3 regions of the Streptomyces sp. NPDC100445 genome follow, and region 3 is predicted to be linked to each of the others. Evidence: riboswitches for the same ligand, from Rfam matches in the RefSeq annotation. Region 3 holds a riboswitch; each other region holds the start of a gene.
What was found. Region 3 has a riboswitch for thiamine pyrophosphate ahead of thiO (glycine oxidase ThiO). Riboswitches for the same ligand answer to the same signal wherever they lie in the genome.

Region 1 (7,070 bases), on a different contig from region 3:
GGAGATCTTCGCGGGGATGCCGTGGTGGGTGAAGTGGGTCGCGGTGCCGGTCATCGCCCTGGTCGTGTTCGGCGGCCTGATAGCGACCGTCGTCGGGTTCGTGATCGGCCTGCTGTTCAAGCTGCTGGTCTTCGTCGCCCTGGTCGGCGGACTGATCTACGTCGTACGCAAGTTCGTGGCGAGCTCCTCGTCGCGCAGCGACTGGTGAGCCCCCTGGGGGCCGGCGGCATGGCGGGGCCATCGGTTCCCTCGGGGGAGGGAAGTTTTCGCGGGAGCCGTCTGCGCGCGGTGGCCGACGGTTAGAGTCCGGAACTCCCCACGGGATCCGGCTCCGTGGGTGGCGCAGACCCCCCTCCGTGCCCTTCCCGCACGGGCTGCCCCCTCGCGCTACGGGAGTACCCCTTGGCCACGGTCGACACCGCACCGGCAGAACCCCACGCACCCCCCGTCCCACCACGCTCGTGCGCGCCGCCCGCCCAGCGGCCGGCGCCCCTGGCCGCCCCCGGACGGTCCACGACCCCCGCCGTCCCCGGACAGCCCACGGCCGACGCGCCGGGACCACCGGCCGGCGCGACGCTCATCGGATCCGTCCAGCGCGCCATGCGCCTGCTCGAGGCCGTCGCCGCCCGGTCCTACGGTGCCCCCGCCAAACAGCTCGCCCGTGAGACGGGCCTCGCGCTGCCCACGACCTACCACCTGCTGCGCACCCTGGTGCACGAGGGCTATCTCTACCGGGAGAAGGGCCTGTTCTTCCTCGGTGACGCCGCCGCGCGGCTCGCGAGCAGCGGAGCACAGCAGAAACGTCGCAGCTCGGTGGGGAACATCCTTGCCCACTGGCGGGATTCGATCGGTGTGCCGGTGTACTACGCGATGTACCGGGACGGCGAGATCGACATGATGTGCGTCTCCGAGTCCCGTGAGGCTCCCGCGGTCGAGGAATGGGCCGACTTCCGTGAGACGGGCCACGCCCATGCCGTCGGCCAGTGCCTGCTGGCGCAGTTGGACGAGGACGCCCGGCGCGACCACCTCTCCCGCTACCCGGCCCAGCCCCTCACGCCGTACACCGTGCGGGACCACGGGGCGCTGCTGCGACGGCTGGCCCGCACCCGGCGCATGGAACTGATGGTGGAGCGCCAGGAGTACGCGCTCGGGACGGTTTGCGCGGCGGTCCCCATCACGGTCGGCGCGACCGCGGCCACCCTGGCCATCTCCCTGCCCGCCCAGCGGGCGGACCGGCTGCTGCCCGCCGCGCGTCGGCTCCAGACGGAGATCGGCCGGCACGTCGGGTCACTCACGCTTTCTATCAGTATGTGAAAACTCACTCCTTGTGATCTGTCGCGTACGTTCAGCAAGATTTACCCAGGGCTAGAGGGATCAATCCCGGCCAGTCGATGTCATATGACGGGGTAGGCGATGCGCGAGTCCGTACAGGCAGAAGTCATGATGAGCTTTCTCGTGTCGGAGGAGCTCTCCTTCCGCATCCCGGTGGAGTTGCGCTACGAGACCTGTGATCCGTACGCGGTACGGCTCACCTTCCATCTGCCCGGTGACGCCCCGGTGACCTGGGCCTTCGGGCGTGAACTGTTGATCGACGGGGTGGGGCGGCCCTGCGGGGAGGGTGATGTGCGTATCGCCCCCGCCGACGTCGAGGTGCTGGGCGAGGTGCTGATCCGACTCCAGGTGGGCGCGGACCAAGCGCTGTTCCGTTCCTCGACGCCGCCGCTGGTGGCCTTCCTGGACCGCACGGACAAGCTCGTCCCCCTCGGGCAGGAGGGCGCGCTGGCCGACTTCGACACGCATCTCGACGAGGCCCTGGACCGCATCCTGGCCGAGGAACAGAGCACGGGCTGAAGCCTCACGGCAGGGGCGCCGACACTTCGTCATCCCGCCCGCGGTTGTGCAGGAACGCTTCTTCAGCCGGTCGCGGACCGCCGGCTCCCGACGGACCGCGGCGTTTCACCGCTTCCGGCGCCGGCCCCGGCCGCCGCGCGTCGGTCCGGGACGCGCTCCGGCAGTCGCCGCGGCGGCCGGTTCCGGCCGGTCGGCCGAGACCACCAGCGCGGCCAGCAGGGTGGTGACCGGCACCGAGGCGACCAGGCCGATCGACCCCACGAGCGTGCGCACGATCTCCGTGGCCACCAACTCGCTGTTGGCCACGGTCCCCACGCTGCTCCGGGCGATCGAGAACAGCAGCAGCAGCGGCAGCGCGGCACCGGCGTAGGCGAGGACCAGGGTGTTGACCACGGAGGCGATGTGATCGCGGCCGATGCGGATGGCCGCCCGGTACAGTCCGCGCCGGCCCATCGCCGGGTTCGCCTCGTGCAGTTCCCAGACGGCCGACGTCTGCGTCACCGTCACGTCGTCCAGGACACCGAGCGAGCCGATGATGACGCCGGCCAGCAGCAGACCGCTCATGTCTATCGACGGATACAGGCCGTGGATCAGACCGGTGTCGTCGTCCGTGTTGCCGGTCAGCGCGGACCAGCCGATGAAGATCGAGCCGAGCAGGCCGATCAGCGCCAGGGAGACCAGCGTGCCGAGCACCGCCACCGACGTGCGGGCCGACAGGCCGTGGCACATGTACAGCGCGATCAGCATGATGGCGCTCGCTCCCACCACGGCGACCACCAGGGGGTCGGAGCCCTGGAGGATGGCGGGCAGGATGAACAGGGTCAGCACCAGGAAGCTCACCGCCAGGGCGACCAGTGCCATGACCCCGCGCAGCCGGCCGACCACCACGACGGCGACGGCGAAAATCCCCGCGAGCAGCGCCATGGGGAAGCCCCGGTTCACATCGGTCACCGAGTACTGGAGGTTCCTCGGTGCCGAGGGCTCGTAGGCGACGACGACCTTCTCGCCCTGGTGCAGTTGCCGGGTCTGGTCCGGCTGCACGATCTCGGTGAACGTACGGCCCTTGTCCCCGCCGGTGTCGACCCGCACGGTGGCCTTGACGCAGGTTCTGCCGGCTCCCTTTTCCGCGGAAGCGCCGCCACCCGTGGCAGGGGCGCCGGGCGGTGCGGCGCCGGACGCGTTCACCGAGGCGCAGTCGACCTCGCTGACGCGGGTGACCGTGGCCTGCTGCGTCTGCCGGTCGAAGCCGACGCCGGTGCGGGTGTGGGACGGGGCTCCGTCGGGCCACAGCACCACCAGGCCCACCACGACCGCCACGGTGAACGGAACCAGGATCGCGGCGATGACCTTCCGCAGATGCCGGGAGACCGGTGCGGCCGGGCCGTGTCCGTGCGCGTGGCCGTGATGGCCGCCTCCGTCGCTGCCCCTCGCGTGCGTGAGGTGGCCGCCCTCACCGGCGCCCCTGTCGTGCACGTGCGTGGGATGGCCGCCCTCACCGATCCCGTCGCCGTGCCCGTCGGCCGGTTCCGCGGCGTCGCGGCGGGGCGGATCGGACGGCTGGTGGGGATACTGCTGCATCCTGGTCACCGCCCGATCATCGCAACAAGCGCGGGGGCCTACTGTTCACCGCGCCCTCCATGCCGCTAGCGTGGAGACACCTTTTGCACACGCGGGAGCTCGGAGCACCGGGCTGAGAGGGCGCTGACCTCCGTAGACGCGATGTTTCACGTGGAACACCCAGGTTCCACCCAGAACATCGGCATACGGGATCCGCTGCGTCGACCGCCGAACCTGTTACCGGGTAATGCCGGCGTAGGGAGTAGGTCTGATGACCAACAAGGACGCACGCACGCCTGCCTCCGTTCGGGACGACAAGTCCGACGAGGCCGGGAAGTCCATCGGCTGGCACAAGGCGTACGTCGAGGGTTCGCGCCCCGACCTGCGCGTGCCGGTCCGTCAGGTGCACCTCACCAACGGGGAGTCGGTCACGCTGTACGACACGTCGGGCCCGTACACCGATCCGCTCGCCGACACGGACGTCCGCAGGGGGTTGTCACCGCTGCGGGAGAACTGGATCATCGGCCGCGGTGACACCGAGGAGTACGCGGGCCGTCCCGTACGCCCCGAGGACGACGGGCTCAAGCACACCTCGCCGCGGGGCGGGCTGCGCAATCTGGACGCGGTCTTCCCCGGCCGTCCCCGCCAGCCGCGGCGGGGACGCAGCGGCCGCCCGGTGACCCAACTCGCGTACGCCCGACGGGGCGAGATCACACCGGAGATGGAGTTCGTGGCCCTCCGGGAGAACGTCTCCCCCGAGGTGGTCCGGGAGGAGATTGCGGCGGGCCGAGCCGTGCTGCCGGCCAACGTCAACCACCCGGAGATCGAGCCGATGATCATCGGCAAGCGGTTCCTGGTCAAGGTGAACGCCAACATCGGCAACTCCGCGGTGACGTCCTCCATCGAGGAGGAGGTCGAGAAGATGACCTGGGCGACCCGCTGGGGTGCCGACACGGTCATGGACCTCTCCACCGGCCGCAACATCCACACCACACGCGAGTGGGTGCTGCGCAACTCCCCCGTCCCCATCGGCACGGTGCCGCTCTACCAGGCCTTGGAGAAGGTGGACGGCAAGGCCGAGGAACTGACCTGGGAGATCTACAAGGACACCGTCATCGAGCAGGCCGAGCAGGGCGTGGACTATATGACCGTCCACGCGGGCGTCCGGCTGCCGTACGTCCCGCTCACCGCCAACCGCAAGACGGGCATCGTCTCGCGCGGCGGATCGATCATGGCCGCGTGGTGCCTGGCCCACCACAAGGAGTCGTTCCTGTACGAGAACTTCGAGGAGCTGTGCGAGATCCTCGCCGCCTACGACGTCACGTACTCGCTCGGGGACGGGCTCAGGCCCGGTTCGATCGCGGACGCCAACGACGAGGCGCAGTTCGCGGAACTGCGGACGCTCGGGGAACTCAACCGCGTCGCCAGGCGCTTTGACGTACAGACGATGATCGAGGGCCCCGGGCACGTCCCGATGCACAAGATCAAGGAGAACATCGACCTTCAGCAGGAGATCTGCGATGAAGCGCCGTTCTACACGCTCGGCCCGCTGACCACGGACATCGCGCCGGCGTACGACCACATCACCTCCGGCATCGGTGCCGCGATGATCGCCTGGTGGGGTACGGCGATGCTCTGCTACGTGACGCCCAAGGAGCACCTGGGCCTGCCCAACCGGGACGACGTCAAGACCGGCGTCATCACCTACAAGATCGCCGCGCACGCGGCCGACCTGGCCAAGGGGCATCCGGGTGCCCAGGAGTGGGACGACGCGCTGTCGGACGCCCGCTTCGAGTTCCGGTGGGAGGACCAGTTCAACCTGGCCCTGGACCCGGACACGGCACGGGAGTTCCACGACGAGACGCTGCCCGCGGAACCCGCCAAGACGGCCCACTTCTGCTCCATGTGCGGGCCGAAGTTCTGCAGCATGAAGATCTCGCAGGACATCCGGCGTGAGCACGGAGGCGACCGGGCCGAGATCGAGCAGGGCATGGCCCGGAAGTCGCAGGAGTTCGCGGCGGCGGGCAACCGGGTGTACCTGCCGATCGCCGACTGACAGGTGCGGTGAACCCGCCGCGCGTGCCGGGCCCGTGACGGGACGGCCGGCGCGGCGGGCTCCGGCCGGCCGGCCCGGCCGGGACCGCCGCGGGTGCGGTCAGTCGGGCTGGTGCTCCGGACCGCCGTAGTCCGGGCTCGTGTAGTCGGGACTGGTGAAGCTCGGGCGGCCGGTCGCGGTGCCTTCGTCCCCGGGACTGCTGAAGCCGGGACGGTCGTAGCCCAGACGCGGGATGCGGCCGGTCGTCGGCGCGGGTGGGGTGGTGCGGCGGACGGCGGGCGGACCCGGGTCGCGGAGCGCCTCCCGCAGGAACGGCAGGATGCCGCGCTCCAGCAGCGCCTTCTGCCAGGCCTCTCTGGCTCTGACCAGTTCCTCGTGCGCCGCCTTCTGGGCGCGGGCCTCCGCCGAGGTGCTGTTGCGCAGGGCGGTGAGCAGCAGCCCGACGGCGGCGACGAGTATCCCGGCCGCCGTCAGCGCGCCGAACACCCAGCCGGTGGTGAGCATGGTCCGGGCGAAGGCGTGCCCGGGGTCCAGCGCCTTCAGGATGTAGCCGACGAGCAGGAAGAGGACGGCTGCGGTTCCGGAGAGGAGGGGAGCGAGGACGGCGATGACGGCGACGGCACCCGCGCCGGTGCTGTCGGCGGCCTCCCCGAGGGCGGCGGCGAGGTCCGTGGTGTCCGGGCCGGCCTCCGCGGCGCCGGGGCTGCCGGTGGCGGGCTGTGCGGACAGTGCCGGGTGCCGCAGTTCGTCGCGGACCTCGACGTAGTGCTGGTACTCGGCCGCCGCGGCCGCGGTGATCAGGGCGCCGGCGTTCCGGGCCATGGTGCGCAGTTGTTCGGGATTGAGCCGCTGACCCACGGCGGCCAGGTCCGGCCGGTCGGGTGCGGAGCGCAGCGCCTCGTCGAGGAGCCGCTCGAAGTCCTGGCGGTCCTCGCTCAGAAGGTGCTGCGGAACGCTGTTCATGTGCATCCCCCGGTGCTCCGTAGGGCTGGGGCTCGCACGCCGGCGAGCCGTCGGGCAGAAACGGAGGGGAGCCTGCTACGGATAAGCCGATGGTAGAGCCGGTACGGCGCGCGGTGACAGGGGTTGCCGGAAATTGCATTCCGGCCTGCGGTTATGCGGCCGGATGACGCGCGCGACGGGGTGTGCCGGTAACGGTCAGCGTTCCAGGGGCAGTTGCTGGACCAGCAGCTTGCCGGCCATGGTGACTCCGCCGTCCATGGCGATGGCGAGGCCGTCGGCGTAGACGTGGGGTCCTTCGACGGACGGGCCCGTGCCCTCCTCGCCGTCCTCGGAACCGACCTCGCCGAGGAGGTAGGGAATCGGGCTGTGTCCGTGAACCACCCGGGTGCCTCCGTACGTACCGAGGAGCGAGCGGACGGCGTCGGCGCCGCCCTCGTCACGGAAGGAGAAGCGCTTGGTGAACTTGCGGAACAGGTCCCAGACCTCGTCGGCGTCGTTGCGGGTCAGGGCCTCGCGGATGGTGTCGTTGACCGCCTCGATGGAGTCGCCGTAGTCGAGGTAGGCGGTGGTGTCGGAGTGGATGAGCAGATAGCCGTCGACCTCCTCGACGGCGTCGAGGCGGGCCATCCACTGGAGGTGGTGG
Region 2 (7,070 bases), on a different contig from region 3:
CGACTCGGACCTGGGCGTCAACCCCAGCAACGACGGCAACATCATCCGGGTGGTGTTCCCGGAGCTGACCGAGGAACGGCGCCGCGACTACATCAAGGTCGCCAAGGCCAAGGCCGAGGACGCGAAGGTCTCGATCCGTTCCGTGCGCCGCAAGTCCAAGGACGCCATCGACAAGTTCGTCAAGGACGGCGAGATCGGTGAGGACGAGGGCCGCCGTGCGGAGAAGGAACTCGACGACCTGACGGCCAAGTACGTCGCCCAGGTGGACGAGCTCCTCAAGCACAAGGAAGCGGAGCTGCTCGAAGTCTGATGAACGACTCTTCCTGGGGGGCGCCGCCGTCGGCGGGGCAGGCCGGGTACTGGGGTCCCGCCGAGGGCGGACCCGCCCAGCCTGCTCCGGGGGCCGTCCCGGCGGGTCCCGCGTACGATGCGCCTGAGGCGCAGCACACCCGCCCCATGCCCATCGTCCCCGGTGTACCCGCGTACGGCGGGGGCCAGGGCGACGACCGGGGGGCCGCTCGGCCGGGCGGCCCGCTGTTCCCGAGCGAGCCGTTCCCGGGCGAGGCCCGCCAGAACGGCACGTTCCGCGACGACACCTTCCAGACCGAGCCGTATCAGACCGAGCCGTACCAGACCCAGCCCCGTCGGACCGAGCCGTTCCCGTCCGAGCCGTTGCCGTCCGAGTCGTTCCAGAGCGGGGGACTCCCGGCCGAGACCCAGAACCCGGAGCCCATGCCCGACGCCACGCAGCCCCCGCCGCCGGCGCCGCAGAAGAAGAGCGCGGGCCGTGACCTGAGCGCGGCCATAGGGGTCGGTGTCGGGCTCGGTGTGGTGATCATCGCCTCGCTGTTCATCGTCAAGGCCGTGTTCATCGGCGTGATAGCGGTCGCCGTCGTCGTCGGCCTGTGGGAGCTGACGAGCAGGCTCCAGGAGCGCAAGGGCATCAAGGCGCCGCTCGTGCCCTTGGCGGTGGGCGGCGCGGCGATGGTCGTCGCCGGGTACGTGCGCGGCGCCGAGGGCGCGTGGGTCGCCATGGCCCTGACCGCCCTGGCCGTGCTGGTCTGGCGCATGACGGAACCCCCCGAGGGCTACCTCAAGGACGTCACGGCCGGAGTCTTCGCCGCGTTCTACGTGCCGTTCCTGGCCACGTTCGTCGCGATGATGCTCACCGCCGACGACGGCCCCTGGCGCGTCCTGACCTTCCTGCTGTTGACGGTCGTCAGCGACACCGGCGCGTACGCGGTCGGCTGGCGCTTCGGCAAGAACCGGCTCGCCCCGCGCATCAGCCCCGGCAAGACCCGCGAGGGCCTGCTCGGCGCGGTGCTGTTCGCCATGGTCGCGGGCGCGCTGTGCATGCACTTCCTGATCGACGACGGCGCCTGGTGGCAGGGCCTGCTGCTGGGCCTCGCCGTCGCGGCCAGCGCCACGCTCGGCGACCTCGGCGAGTCCATGATCAAGCGGGACCTCGGCATCAAGGACATGGGCACCCTGCTCCCCGGGCACGGCGGCATCATGGACCGGCTGGACTCCTTGCTGCCCACGGCCCCGGTGGTGTGGCTGCTGATGGTGGTCTTCGTCGGCGGCGGCTGAGCCGCACGGCATACGCAGCGGGCCCCCGTCCGAGCACCGGACGGGGGCCCGTCGCCGTCCTCCCCGCGTGTCCCCCTGCTCCCGGAGCCGACCGGTCCGGGCGCACGGTCGCACCCGGATGCCGCAGTACGAGCGGCGGGTGGACCCCGCGCGCGGCAGACTCCCACTGAGGGCGGCGGTCTCCCGTCGCCCGGCGACGCAGCAGGGAGTGTGTCCGATGCCCCTCGACCCGGCCCCCGTACCGCCTTCCGCCCCGTCCCCGCCGCAGGTGCGGGTCTGGTCCGTCGACGACCTGCCCGCACTCGACCCCGACCCGTTCCTGGACGAGGTGCTGCGCGAGGAACCGGTCACCCGGATCAAGCTGCCGTACGGGGAGGGCCATGCCTGGCTGGTCACCCGGTACGAGGACATCCGCTTCGTCACCTCGGACCCGCGCTTCTCCCGGGAACAGGTCGTCGGCCGCGACGTGACCAGCATGCGCCCGGAGCCGGTGGCCTCACAGACGGCGGGCCTCCAGTACATCGACCCGCCCCGGCACAACCGTCTGCGCCGGGTCGTCGCGCGCGCGTTCACCGGGAAGAGCATGCAGCGGCTGCGTCCGCTCGCCGAGCTCCGGGCCACCGAACTGCTCGACGCGATGGAGGACGCCGGTGCGCCGGCCGACCTCATGGAGCACCTGCACGGCCCCTTCCCGATCGCCGTGATCCGCGACTTCCTCGGCGTGGACGAGAAGGACTGGCACCGCTGGGCGGAGACGGGCGAGGCCCTGCTGTCCGCGGGCGCCGAGTCCAAGGAGCGCGCCGCCCAGGTCGCCCGGGCCAACCGCGCCCGCATCGCCGAGCTGATCCGGCGCCGGCGTGCCGAGCCCCGCGAGGACCTCGCCGGGGTGCTGGCCCAGGCGGTCGAGGCCGACGAGATCACCGAGGACGAGGCGATCTCCCTGGCCACCGCCGTCCAGGTCAGCGGCGGGCACGCCGTCCGCAACAACAGCGGCTCGATGATGTACGCGCTCCTCACCCACCCCGGGCACCTGGACCGCCTGCGCCGCGAGCCCGAGCTCCTGCCCCGGGCCGTGGACGAGCTGTTCCGCTACGTCCCGCACCGCAACGGCGTCGGCATCCCCCGGATCGCCGTCGAGGACGTCACCGTCGGCGGCGAGCTGATCCGGGCCGGCGAGGTCGTCTACAACGCGTACGTCGTCGCCAACCGCGACCCCGAGGTCTTCCCCGACCCCGACGCCCTGGACTTCGACCGCGAGAACCGGGCCCACCTCGCCTTCGGACACGGCCCGCACCACTGCCTGGCCGCCGTCATGGCCCGCATGGAGGCCGAGGTGATGATCGGCACGGTCCTCACCCGCTTCCCCGGCATCCGGCTGGCCGTACCCCCGCAGGAGGTCGAGTTCCAGCGCCAGGGCCTGATCCGCGGCCCGAGAACCCTACCGGTGACCTGGTAGTGGTCGAGGTCGGAAACACGTGAGTTCGCCGGTTCCGGGACTGGCGTGACGGCGAACCCGCCCGCCTACTCCCGGGCCGCCCTCGGGCCGTGGAAGAGCCCTCGATGTTGACCAACGTCAATAGGTGCCGACACGGAGGCCGGTGATCGATCCCGGCTGTTCTGACGACGAGCGTGCGCGGCACTCACCTGGCCAGATCGCCCCCTTGTGTGCCCTTCGTGTACGTGTCACACATTGAGAGGCGGTACCTGGGGGGAGGGGAGTACTGCATGTCGGTGTCGGGTGGTTATCCGGTGGGGCCGTCCGCCTGGGCCGTCGAGCGGTTCGGGCGGCATGCCGGCGCGCTCGCCGCTGCGGTTCCGGTGCAACTGGCCGAGGCGCACGGGAAGGCGCATGCCGCGCACCTTTCCGCGTGGCTGAAGAAGCGGAGCCCGTACGGTGTCGCCCTTGCGGGGTTGGTGCGCGAGAACCTGGCGGAGACCGCGCGTGAGCTGGGGGAAGCCGTGCGCGACCTGCGCGGGTACGAGTATGCGGTGATCAACGATCACGCACTCTTTCCTTTCCGGTACGCGGACCGGTCGAGGCCTCTCGACCGAGCGCGGCTCCCCGCCAACGCGTCACCCACTCGACACCGGCTCCTTCGGGCGCACGGCCCGCAGCCACCGGAGGGCCTGTTCGACGTCGGTGAGGACTTGGCGACCGAGGAGTACCTGGGGCTGCACGAGGCGTTCGAGGAGCTGGGCGCTTCCACCAGGCTGGTCTGTGTGTTCTTCACGGCCGACGCCGAGAACGGCATCCATGCCATCCACTGGGGGGACGCCCACCTGGAACCCGACCGCACCTTCACCTGGCCCTACAAGGAACAGCTTCCGGTCGCTCCCGTGCCGATGGAGTGACGGTCAGTGGCGTGGGGGTGACCACCCCCACCCCCGCTTCCGCCCGGGGTCCCGGTGATGATCTGCGACACTGGACGTGTTATGCCTGCACCCGGAGAACTCACCTTTGTCGCGCCGCGCGGAGCCAAGAAGCCGCCGCGGCATCTCGCCGACCTCACGCCCGCCGAGCGCAAGGACGCGGTGGCCGAGATCGGTGAGAAGCCGTTCCGTGCCAAGCAGCTCGCGCAGCACTACTTCGCGCGGTACGCGCACGACCCCGAGCAGTGGACGGACATCCCCGCCGGGTCGCGCGACAAGCTGCGCGAGGCGCTGCTGCCGGAGCTGATGACGGTCGTCCGGCACCTGTCGACCGACCAGGGGACCACGCGCAAGACGCTGTGGCGGCTGTTCGACGGCACGCTGGTCGAGTCCGTGCTGATGCGGTACCCGGACCGGGTCACCATGTGCATCAGCTCGCAGGCCGGGTGCGGGATGAACTGCCCGTTCTGCGCCACCGGGCAGGCCGGCCTGGACCGGAACCTGTCGACCGCCGAGATCGTGCACCAGATCGTGGACGGGATGCGGGCGCTGCGGGACGGGGAGGTGCCGGGCGGACCGGCGCGGCTGTCCAACATCGTCTTCATGGGCATGGGCGAGCCGCTCGCCAACTACAAGCGGGTCGTCGGCGCGATCCGGGCGCTCACCGACCCCGCCCCGGACGGGCTGGGCCTGTCGCAGCGCGGGATCACCGTCTCCACCGTCGGGCTGGTGCCGGCCATCCACCGGTTCTCCGACGAGGGCTTCAAGTGCCGGCTCGCGATCTCCCTGCACGCCCCCGACGACGAGCTGCGCGACACCCTCGTCCCCGTGAACACGCGGTGGAAGGTGCGCGAGGTGTTGGACGCCGGGTTCGAGTACACCGAGAGGTCGGGCCGCCGGCTGTCGATCGAGTACGCGCTGATCCGGGACATCAACGACCAGGCCTGGCGCGGTGACCGGCTCGGCCGGCTGCTGCGGGGCAAGCCCGTGCACGTCAACCTCATCCCGCTCAACCCGACGCCGGGCTCCAAGTGGACGGCCTCCCGGCCGGAGGACGAGAAGGCGTTCGTGGAGGCCATCGCCGCGCACGGCGTGCCGGTGACCGTCCGGGACACCCGTGGGCAGGAGATCGACGGGGCCTGCGGTCAGCTCGCGGCCACCGAGCGGTAATCTGACCACGTACACACATCTTCATATTCCGACAGGGGAGCGCCACAGCGCTGAGAGTGCGGCAATCGGGCCGCAGACCCTCTGAACCTCGCCCAGGTCATTCTGGGTAGGAAGTTCGGTCACCACTCAAGCTGTTGTGCCCTGCCCGGCCTCCCCCGCGGGAGTCCGGGCGGGGCCGCGTCTCTTCCTGGCCCACCCCAGGAGGACATCCAGTGCACAACAAGACCCTCGTGGCCGTGGCGGCGGGGCTCGGCCTCCTCGCCCTGCCCGCGCTGACCGGGTGCGGGTCGTCGGACACCGCGAAGTCCACGGACTCCAAGACCGTCACCCTCGTCAGCCACGACTCGTGGAGCGTCTCGAAGAACGTCCTGAAGGACTTCGAGAAGCGCTCCGGGTACCGGGTCAGGGTCCTCGAGGACGGCGACGCCGGGCAGGCCGTCAACAAGGCGATCCTCACCAAGGACAACCCGCAGGGCGACGTCCTCTTCGGCGTCGACAACACCCTGCTGTCCCGCGCCCTGGACAACGGGCTGTTCCAGCCGTACCGGCCCAAGGGCTCCGACGCGGTCCTGCCCCGGTACCGGGTCGACCAGGACCGGCACCGGGTCACGCCCATCGACACCGGCGACATCTGCGTCAACTACGACAAGGCCTACTTCAGCGCGCACCGGCTGACTCCGCCGCGGTCCTTCGCCGACCTGGCCGACCCCCGGTACAAGAACCTCCTCGTCACCGAGAACGCGGCCACCTCCTCGCCGGGCCTCGGCTTCCTCCTCGGCAGCGCCGCGCAGTTCGGCGACGACGGCTGGCAGGGCTACTGGAAGAAGTTGAAGGCCAACGGCGTCAAGGTCGTCGACGGCTGGGAGCAGGCCTACGACCAGGAGTTCTCCGGTTCCACCCAGGGCAGGAAGGCCGGTGGCGACCGCCCGCTGGTGGTGTCGTACGCGTCGTCGCCGCCCGCCGAGGTGATCTACGCCAAGAAGCGGCCCGCCACCGCCCCGACCGGCGTGGCGAGCGGCACCTGCTTCCGGCAGACCGAGTACGCGGGCCTGCTGGACCACGCCCGCAACCCCGAGGGCGGCAAGGCGTTCCTCGACTTCCTGCTCGGCAGGGAGTTCCAGGAGGACATGCCGCTGAACATGTTCGTCTACCCGGTGCGCGAGGGCGCCCAGGTGCCGCCGGACTTCCGCAAGTACGGCCCGCAGGCCGAGGACCCCCGGACCATGGCTCCCGGCCGCATCGCCGCACACCGCGACCAGTGGGTCAAGACGTGGACGTCACTCGTACTGAGGTAGCGCGGGCCCGGCGGGGGAACGCGGCGCGGTTCGGGCTGATGGCCCTGCCCGTCGCGTTCTTCGCCGCGTTCTTCGCCTGGCCCGTCGTCGCGATCGTCACCCGTGGCCTGAGGACGGACGGCGGCTGGCGGCTCGGCCGGATCGCGGACGTCGTCACCCAGCCCGACATCCGCCACGTGCTGTGGTTCACCACCTGGCAGGCGCTGGCCTCCACCGCGCTGACCCTGCTGCTCGCGCTGCCCGCCGCCTACGTCTTCGCCCGTCTGCGTTTCCCGGGCAAGGAGCTGCTGCGGGCCGTGGTCACCGTCCCGTTCGTGCTCCCGACCGTGGTCGCCGGCAGCGCCTTCCTCGCCCTGCTCGGTCACAACGGGCTCCTCGACCAGGTGTGGGGGGTACGGCTGGACACCACGGTGTGGGCGATCCTGCTGGCCCACGTCTTCTTCAACTACGCGGTCGTCGTCCGTACCGTCGGCGGGTTCTGGGCCCAGCTCGACCCACGCCAGGAGGAGACCGCCCGGATGCTGGGCGCCTCACCGGCGAGGGCGTGGCGGCAGGTCACCCTGCCCGCGCTCGCGCCCGCCGTGGCCGCCGCCGCGCTGATGGTGTTCCTGTTCACCTTCACCTCGTTCGGCGTGGTGCAGATCC
Region 3 (7,070 bases):
CCGAACAGCCCGAGCAGCCCGCGGTCGTCGTCGACCTCGAAGCCGGCGGCCTCCAGCGCGTCGTGCGCGTCGTCCACGCTGTCCCCGACCACGTCCGGCACCTTGATCATCTCAGGGCCCCTGGACAGCGTCAGCGTCACGGTGTCGCCCTCGGCGGCCCGCCTCCCGTCCCGCGGGCTCTGCGCGGCCACCTGGCCCTTGTCGTACGAGGAGTCGATCCGCGCGGTGGCGATCCGCACGGCCAGCCCCGCGTCCGTCAGCTCCTGCCGGGCGTCGTCCACGTCCTCCCCGGTGACGTCCGGTACGTCGACGGGGCTGCCCTTGCTGACGGTCAGCGCGATCGCCGACCCGGCATGCCGCTCGGTGCCCGCGTCCGGCGTCGTACCGATCACCGAGCCCTTCGGCACGTCGTCGCTGAACGCGCGGGTGACCATGCCCGGCTCCAGGCCGTCCGCCTTCAGCCGCGCCTGCGCCTTCGCCAGCGGCCGGCCCGCCACGTCCGGCACCTTCACCGTCCTCGGGCCCAGCGACACGGTCAGCGACACCGCGTCGTGGTCCCGGACGCGGGCACCGGACGCCGGATCGCTGCTGATGACCGTGTCCCGCCGGACCGTGTCGCTGTACGCGTGCCCGACCCGCCCCACGTCGAGCCCGGCCTCCTTCAGCCGCGCCCTGGCCTGCGGCTCGGTCTTCGTCACCAGCGGCGGGACCTCGGTGAACTGGCCGGAGTTGATGTACCAGACCCCGGCGCCCACGCCGAGCATCACCAGCACCGCCGCGACGGCCGCCACCACCGTGCGGCGGGGTCGTGCCAGGAGGGGCCGTGCCAGGCGCCGACGGGCAGGCGGCGGCGGACTCGCGAAGCGGGCGGTGCGGCCGGTCACCTCGGCGGGCGCGTCCCCGTCGACGGGCCGCGGCCGGGGCACGGTCGGCGACCGCGGTATCACGCTCGTGCGGTCGTCGGCGTTGTCGTGCTCCGCGGTCAGCGCCTGCGGCGGCAGCGCGTCCAACTGCTCGTCGGTCAGCGCCTCGCGGGCCTCGCGCACCCGGAGCAGCAGCGCCACGGCGTCGGGCGGCCGGAGGCCGGGGTCGCGCGCGGTGGCCGACGCCACCAGCTCGTCCAGCCGGTCCGGCAGCCCGGGCACCAACGCCGAGGGCGGCGGCACGTCCTCGTGGATGTGCCGGTAGAGCACCTGCGCCGGGGAGCCGCCGGCGTGCGGCTTGCCGCCCGTCAGCATCTCGTACAGGACCACACCGCACGCGTACACGTCGACGCGCGGGTCGGCGGTGCCCTGCTCGATCTGCTCGGGGGCGAGATAGGAGACGGTCCCGAGGACGGCGCCCGTCGTGCTGGTCACCGTGTCCACGGAGCGCACCAGCCCGAAGTCGGCCACCTTGACCCGGCCGTCGTCCCCTATCAGCACGTTCTCCGGCTTCATGTCCCGGTGCACGAACCCGGCCAGGTGCGCGGCGCCGAGCGCGGCCAGCACCGGCTCCAGCACGTCCAGCGCGGCCCGCGGCTGCACCGCGCCCCGCTCGCGCAGCACGTCCCGCAGGGTGCAACCGGCGACGTACTCCATCGCCAGGTACACGTACGACCCGTCCGTGCCCTGGTCGAAGACCTGCACCACGTTCGGGTGGTCCAGCCGGGCGACGGACTTCGCCTCCCGGATGAACCGGTCCACGAAGGACCCGTCCACCGCGAGCGACGGGTGCATCACCTTCAGCGCGAGGACGCGGTCCAGGCGGGTGTCCAGGGCCCGGTAGACCGTGGCCATCCCGCCGGCCGCGACCCGCGCGTCGACGCGGTAGCGGCCGTCGAGCAGCCGGCCGACGAGGGGGTCCTGAAGGGTCGTATCCACGCGAAGGAGTCTACGAGGACCCACCGGCGCCGTTCCCGGCCCCGGTGCCCCGGGCGGCGGAATGCAGCAGAGCTGTGACCGTCACCCGGTCGGCCGCCTCAGAAGGCGGGCCGCTCGGGGTCCAGACGGGCGAGGCCGGCGGCCGGGGAGGAGGCCTCCGCGAAGTGGCGTCGCGGGATCCGCCCCGCCCGCCGCGCCAGCCGGCCCGCCTCCACGGCGTGCTTCATCGCCGCGGCCATCAGCTCCGGCTCCTGCGCCCGGGTCACCGCGGACGCCAGCATCACCCCGGCGCAGCCCAGCTCCATCGCGAGGGCCGCGTCGGACGCCGTGCCGGCCCCCGCGTCCAGGATCACCGGCACACGCGCGTGCTCCACGATCAGCTGGAAGTTGTGCGGGTTGCGGATGCCCAGTCCCGACCCGATCGGCGAGCCCAGCGGCATCACCGCCGCGCAGCCGGTGTCCTCCAGCTTCCGCGCGAGGACCGGATCGTCGTTGGTGTACGGCAGCACCGTGAACCCGTCGTCGACCAGCGTCTCCGCGGCCTCCAGCAGCTCCACCGGGTCCGGCAGGAGGGTTCGCTCGTCGGCGATGACCTCCAGCTTGACCAGGTCCGTGCCCAGCGCCTCCCGGGCCAGCCGGGCGGTCAGCACGGCCTCCCCGGCGGTGAAGCAGCCCGCCGTGTTCGGCAGCACCCGGATGCCGAGCCGCTCCAGCACGGACAGCACCGAGCCGTGCGCGGCCGGGTCCACCCGGCGCATCGCGACCGTGGTCAGCTCCGTGCCGGAGGCGACCAGCGAACGCTCCAGCACGTCCAGGCTGGGCGCCCCGCCGGTGCCCATGATCAGCCGGGACGACAGGGTCAGCCCACCGAGGACCAGGGGGTCGTCGGCCATCGCTCAGCCCCCCTGCACGGCGGTGAGGACCTCGACCCGGTCGCCCTCGGCGAGGGCGGTCGCCGCCCACCGCGTGCGCGGGACGACGGTCTCGTTGACGGCGGCGGCCACCCCGCGCGGCGCCGCGGTGAGGGACTCCACCAGGGCGTCCAGCGCGGTGCCCGGGTCGACGCGGCGGGGTTCGCCGTTGACGGAGATGGTGACGCAAGCGCTCATGCGGGCTGCTCCAGCTGTTCCACGGGTGCGGCGGCGAACCGCCGCGGGGTGAACGGACGTGCCTCGGGGGGAAGCTCCCCGGTGACCAGGGTGTGCGCCAGCACGTCCCCGGTCACCGGCGTGAGCAGCACCCCGTTGCGGTGGTGCCCGGTGGCGAGCAGCAGCCCGTCCAGGCCCGACGGGCCGAGCAGCGGCGCGTTGTCGGGGGAGGCGGGCCGCAGCCCGGCCCGGGTCTCGGTGAGCGGCAGCTCGGTGATGCCGGGGACCAGCTCGTGGGCGTCGCGCAGCAGCTCGTACACGCCGCCCGCCGTGACCGTGGTGTCCCAGCCCAGCTCCTCGCTGGTGGCGCCGACGACCAGCTCGCCGTTCTCCCGGGGCACCAGGTAGACCTGGCTGCCGCGCACCACCGCCCGCACGGTACGGCTGAGGAACGGGGCGAATCGGGGCGGCACGGTCAGCCGCAGCACCTGCCCCTTGACCGGCCGGACCGGCGGCCGCAGCTCCTCCGGCACGCCCGCGAGCCGCCCGCTCAGGCTCCCCGCCGCGAGGACCACCCGGCCGGCGCCCAGCCCGGTCCCGTCCGCCGTGGTCACCCCGGCGGCCCGGCCCCCCACCACGTCCAGCCGTTCGGCCCACGCGCGATGGAACACCACGCCGGCCCGCTCGCACGCCGCCACCAGGGCCGCCGCCAGCCGCCGCGGGTCGACCTGGTGGTCGCCGTCCACTCGCAGGCCGCCGCGCACCCCGGGCGCCAGCATCGGCTCCAGGCGCCGGCACTCCCGCCCGGACAGCCACTCCGAGGCGAGCCCCGACCGCCGCTGCAACGCGTGCAGGTCCCGCAGGTGGGCGCGGTCGTCGGCGTCGAGGGCGACGGCCAGGGTGCCGCAGCGCCGGTAGCCGGTGCCGAGACCGGTCAGCTCGGTCAGCTCGGCCACGAACTCCGGGTAGCGGCGGGCCGACTCCAGGTTGAGGGCGAGCAACATTTCCTCGCCGTAGTGCAGTTCGGTGACCGCGGCCAGCATCCCGGCCGCCACCCCGGCGGCCCCGCCCCCCGGTTCGGGGTCCACCACGGCCGCGGAGAGGCCGCGCTGCGCGACCCGCCAGGCCGTGACCAGGCCGATGATCCCGCCCCCGATGACGAGGACGTCTGACGTACGTGACGACATGGGCGTCCAGCCCCTCCCTTCGCCGGCATGACCCGGATCAGGTTCGTACGGTCGGAGGCCGCGAGCCTCCCTCTCAGCCCGGTGCGTCCGGGCTCCCGCGAGTGCTTGTACGGTGGCCACCCTAGCCCGCCCGCTCGACCCCCGTAAGGGAGCCCTCGGCCGTGACCCGCTCGCTCGACGGACTGTTCCTCGCCCCCGTCTCCGACCAGGCGCCGGGTCAGGTGGGCACCCGCACCCGGTTCGCCTACCACGAGGACGACGGCGCCGTCTGGGCCGACTACGCGGGCGGCGACGTCGTGCGCGGCCACCTGGTCGGCACCCGCGAGGGCGACCGCCTGGACTTTCGGTACGTGCAGCTGAGGACCGACGGGACGACCGCCTCCGGGCACTGCGTGTCCACGGTCGTGGAGCTGCCCGACGGGCGGCTGCGGCTGGAGGAGACCTGGGAGTGGGAGTCCCGCCCCGGCTCCGGCACCAGCGTTGTGGAACAGGTCACCGAGCCCGCCCCCTGACTGACGGAACGTCAGTGACTATGGTGACCGGGTGAGCGAGCAGACAGTGGGAGAGGGCACGCCGCGGGAACCGCGCGTGGTGGTCGTCGGCGCGGGCATGGCCGGGGTCCAGACCGCGGTCGCCCTGCGGGAACAGGGCTTCAAGGGCACGGTGACCGTCCTCGGCGCCGAGGCCCACCAGCCGTACGACCGGCCGCCGCTGTCGAAGGCGGTGCTGCTCGGCAAGGTGGAGGGCTCCGCCTTCGACGTGGACTTCGCCTCCCTCGGCGTCGAACTGCGCCTGGGCCGCGAGGTGCGCGGCCTGCGCCCCGCCGACCACGAACTGGACACCGCCGCCGGCCCGGTGCCCTACGACGTCCTGGTCCTCGCCACCGGCGCCGAACCGGTCACCCTGCCCGGCACCCAGGGCCTGCCCGGCGTGCACCTGCTGCGCACCCTGGACGACGCCGAACGGCTGCGGCCCGTCCTCGCCCGGCAGGACGACGTCGTGGTCGTCGGCGCCGGCTGGATCGGCGCCGAGTTCGCCACCGCCGCCCGTGAGGCGGGGTGCGCCGTCACCGTCGTCGAGGCCGCGGACCGGCCGCTGGCCGGCGCCCTGCCCGCCGAGGTCGCCGCGCCGATGGCCGCCTGGTACGCCGACGCGGGCGTCGACCTGCGCACCGACGCGCGCGTGGAGCGCGTCGAGCCCGGCGCGGTGGTGCTCGCCGACGGCACCCGGCTGCCCGCCGGCGCCGTCGTCGTCGGCATCGGCGCCCGCCCCGCCACCGGCTGGCTGGCCGGCTCCGGCATCGAGCTGGGCGCGCACGGCGAGGTCCTCGCCGACGCCCACCTGCGCACCTCCCTGCCGGACGTGTACGCCGTCGGCGACTGCGCCTCCTTCCCCTCCGCCCGCTACGGTGAACGGCTGCTCGTCCACCACTGGGACAACGCCCTCCAGGGCCCGCGCACGGTCGCCGCGAACATCCTCGCCGCCGGCCACCTCGGCGAGACCCCGGAGACCTACGACCCGGTGCCCTACTTCTGGTCCGAGCAGTTCGGCCGGTTCGTGCAGCACGCCGGCCACCACGCCGCCGCCGACCGCATGGTCCGGCGCGGTGACCCGGCGGGACCGGCGTGGACGGTGTGCTGGCTGCGCGAGGACCGCCTGGTGGCCGTGCTGGCGGTCGGCCGCCCGCGGGACCTGGCGCAGGGCCGCCGGCTGATCGAGGCGGGCCGGCGGATGGACGCCCGGGCCCTGGCCGACCCGGGCCGCCCCCTGAAGGACGCCGGCGCCGACTGACCGGCCCGGCGCGTCCTCCCAGGTGGACCCACCCGGCTTCCGACTGTCGGTGGGGGATGGCAGGCTTGTCCTGTGACCGAGATTGACGCAAAGATCGAAGCTCTCGTCCCCGCCTGGCTCACCCTGCCCGACATCGCCGAGATGTTCGGTGTCGAGGTGACGCGTGTCCGGCAGATGGTGAAGGACGGCCAGTTCATCGCCGTACGCCGAGGTGAGAACAGGGCGCTGTACGTCCCCGCCGCCTTCATCGACGGGGACAAGATCACCAAGGGCCTGACCGGAACCCTGACGCTCCTGCGGGACGACGGCTTCACCGACGAAGAGATGATCGAGTGGCTCTTCACCCCTGACCCGACCCTGCCCGGCACGCCCGCGCAGGCCCTGAGCGAGAATCGCGGCACGGAGGTGAAGCGCCGCGCCCAGGCGCTCGCCGTCTGAGGCGGCCCGCACCGGGGGTGGCGTCGCGGGCCCGCCCGCACGCCACCCGGACCGCCGTCCACACCGACCACGGGGGGACCCACCCATGTCCGACACCGCCCGCGCGGCGCTCGCCGACGCCCGGCTGTACCTGTGCACGGACGCCCGCAGGCGCCAGGGCGACCTGCCGGAGTTCCTCGACGCGGTCCTGGCCGGCGGCGTCGACGTCGTGCAGCTGCGCGACAAGGGCATGGAGGCCGCCGAGGAGCTGGAACACCTCCGGGTCCTCGCCGACGCCTGCGCCCGGCACGGCAGGCTCCTCGCGGTCAACGACCGCGCGGACGTCGCCCACGCCGCCCGCGCGGACGTGCTGCACCTCGGGCAGGGCGATCTGCCGGTCCCGGCCGCCCGCGCGATCCTCGGCGACGGCGTGCTGATCGGCCGCTCCACGCACTCCCCGGCCGAGGCGACCGCCGCGGCGTCCCAGCCGGGCGTGGACTACTTCTGCACCGGCCCCTGCTGGCCCACCCCCACCAAGCCCGACCGGCACGCCCCCGGCCTGGACCTGGTCCGCCACACGGCCGCCCTGGCCACCGACCGCCCGTGGTTCGCCATCGGCGGCATCGACCTCACCAACCTGGACCAGGTGCTGGAGGCGGGCGCCCGCCGGGTCGTCGTGGTCCGCGCCCTCACCGAGGCGAGCGACCCGAAGGCCGCCGCCGCCG

Region 1: linked by a shared signal. The riboswitch ahead of thiC (phosphomethylpyrimidine synthase ThiC) and the one ahead of thiO (glycine oxidase ThiO) in region 3 are both predicted to bind thiamine pyrophosphate.
Region 2: linked by a shared signal. The riboswitch ahead of ACIQVT_RS26955 (thiamine ABC transporter substrate binding subunit) and the one ahead of thiO (glycine oxidase ThiO) in region 3 are both predicted to bind thiamine pyrophosphate.

Annotation. Positions count from the first base shown of each region.
Region 1 covers NZ_JBIVZV010000010.1:193,500-200,569, forward strand. Annotated here, with positions in the region: gene ACIQVT_RS23730 (DUF5326 family protein) at 1-208, shown strand, start outside; gene ACIQVT_RS23735 (IclR family transcriptional regulator C-terminal domain-containing protein) at 403-1,314, shown strand; gene ACIQVT_RS23740 (SsgA family sporulation/cell division regulator) at 1,414-1,851, shown strand; gene ACIQVT_RS23745 (YibE/F family protein) at 1,957-3,429, opposite strand; TPP riboswitch at 3,511-3,687, shown strand; gene thiC (phosphomethylpyrimidine synthase ThiC) at 3,680-5,464, shown strand; gene ACIQVT_RS23755 (hypothetical protein) at 5,564-6,433, opposite strand; gene ACIQVT_RS23760 (metallophosphoesterase) at 6,623-7,070, opposite strand, start outside.
Region 2 covers NZ_JBIVZV010000012.1:213,626-220,695, forward strand. Annotated here, with positions in the region: gene frr (ribosome recycling factor) at 1-310, shown strand, start outside; gene ACIQVT_RS26935 (phosphatidate cytidylyltransferase) at 310-1,590, shown strand; gene ACIQVT_RS26940 (cytochrome P450) at 1,808-3,046, shown strand; gene ACIQVT_RS26945 (hypothetical protein) at 3,316-3,942, shown strand; gene rlmN (23S rRNA (adenine(2503)-C(2))-methyltransferase RlmN) at 4,024-5,130, shown strand; TPP riboswitch at 5,154-5,261, shown strand; gene ACIQVT_RS26955 (thiamine ABC transporter substrate binding subunit) at 5,343-6,425, shown strand; gene ACIQVT_RS26960 (ABC transporter permease) at 6,464-7,070, shown strand, end outside.
Region 3 covers NZ_JBIVZV010000002.1:609,928-616,997, forward strand. Annotated here, with positions in the region: gene pknB (Stk1 family PASTA domain-containing Ser/Thr kinase) at 1-1,862, opposite strand, end outside; gene ACIQVT_RS08120 (thiazole synthase) at 1,961-2,755, opposite strand; gene thiS (sulfur carrier protein ThiS) at 2,759-2,971, opposite strand; gene thiO (glycine oxidase ThiO) at 2,968-4,137, opposite strand; TPP riboswitch at 4,135-4,246, opposite strand; gene ACIQVT_RS08135 (hypothetical protein) at 4,299-4,649, shown strand; gene ACIQVT_RS08140 (NAD(P)/FAD-dependent oxidoreductase) at 4,681-5,928, shown strand; gene ACIQVT_RS08145 (Rv2175c family DNA-binding protein) at 6,001-6,366, shown strand; gene thiE (thiamine phosphate synthase) at 6,452-7,070, shown strand, end outside.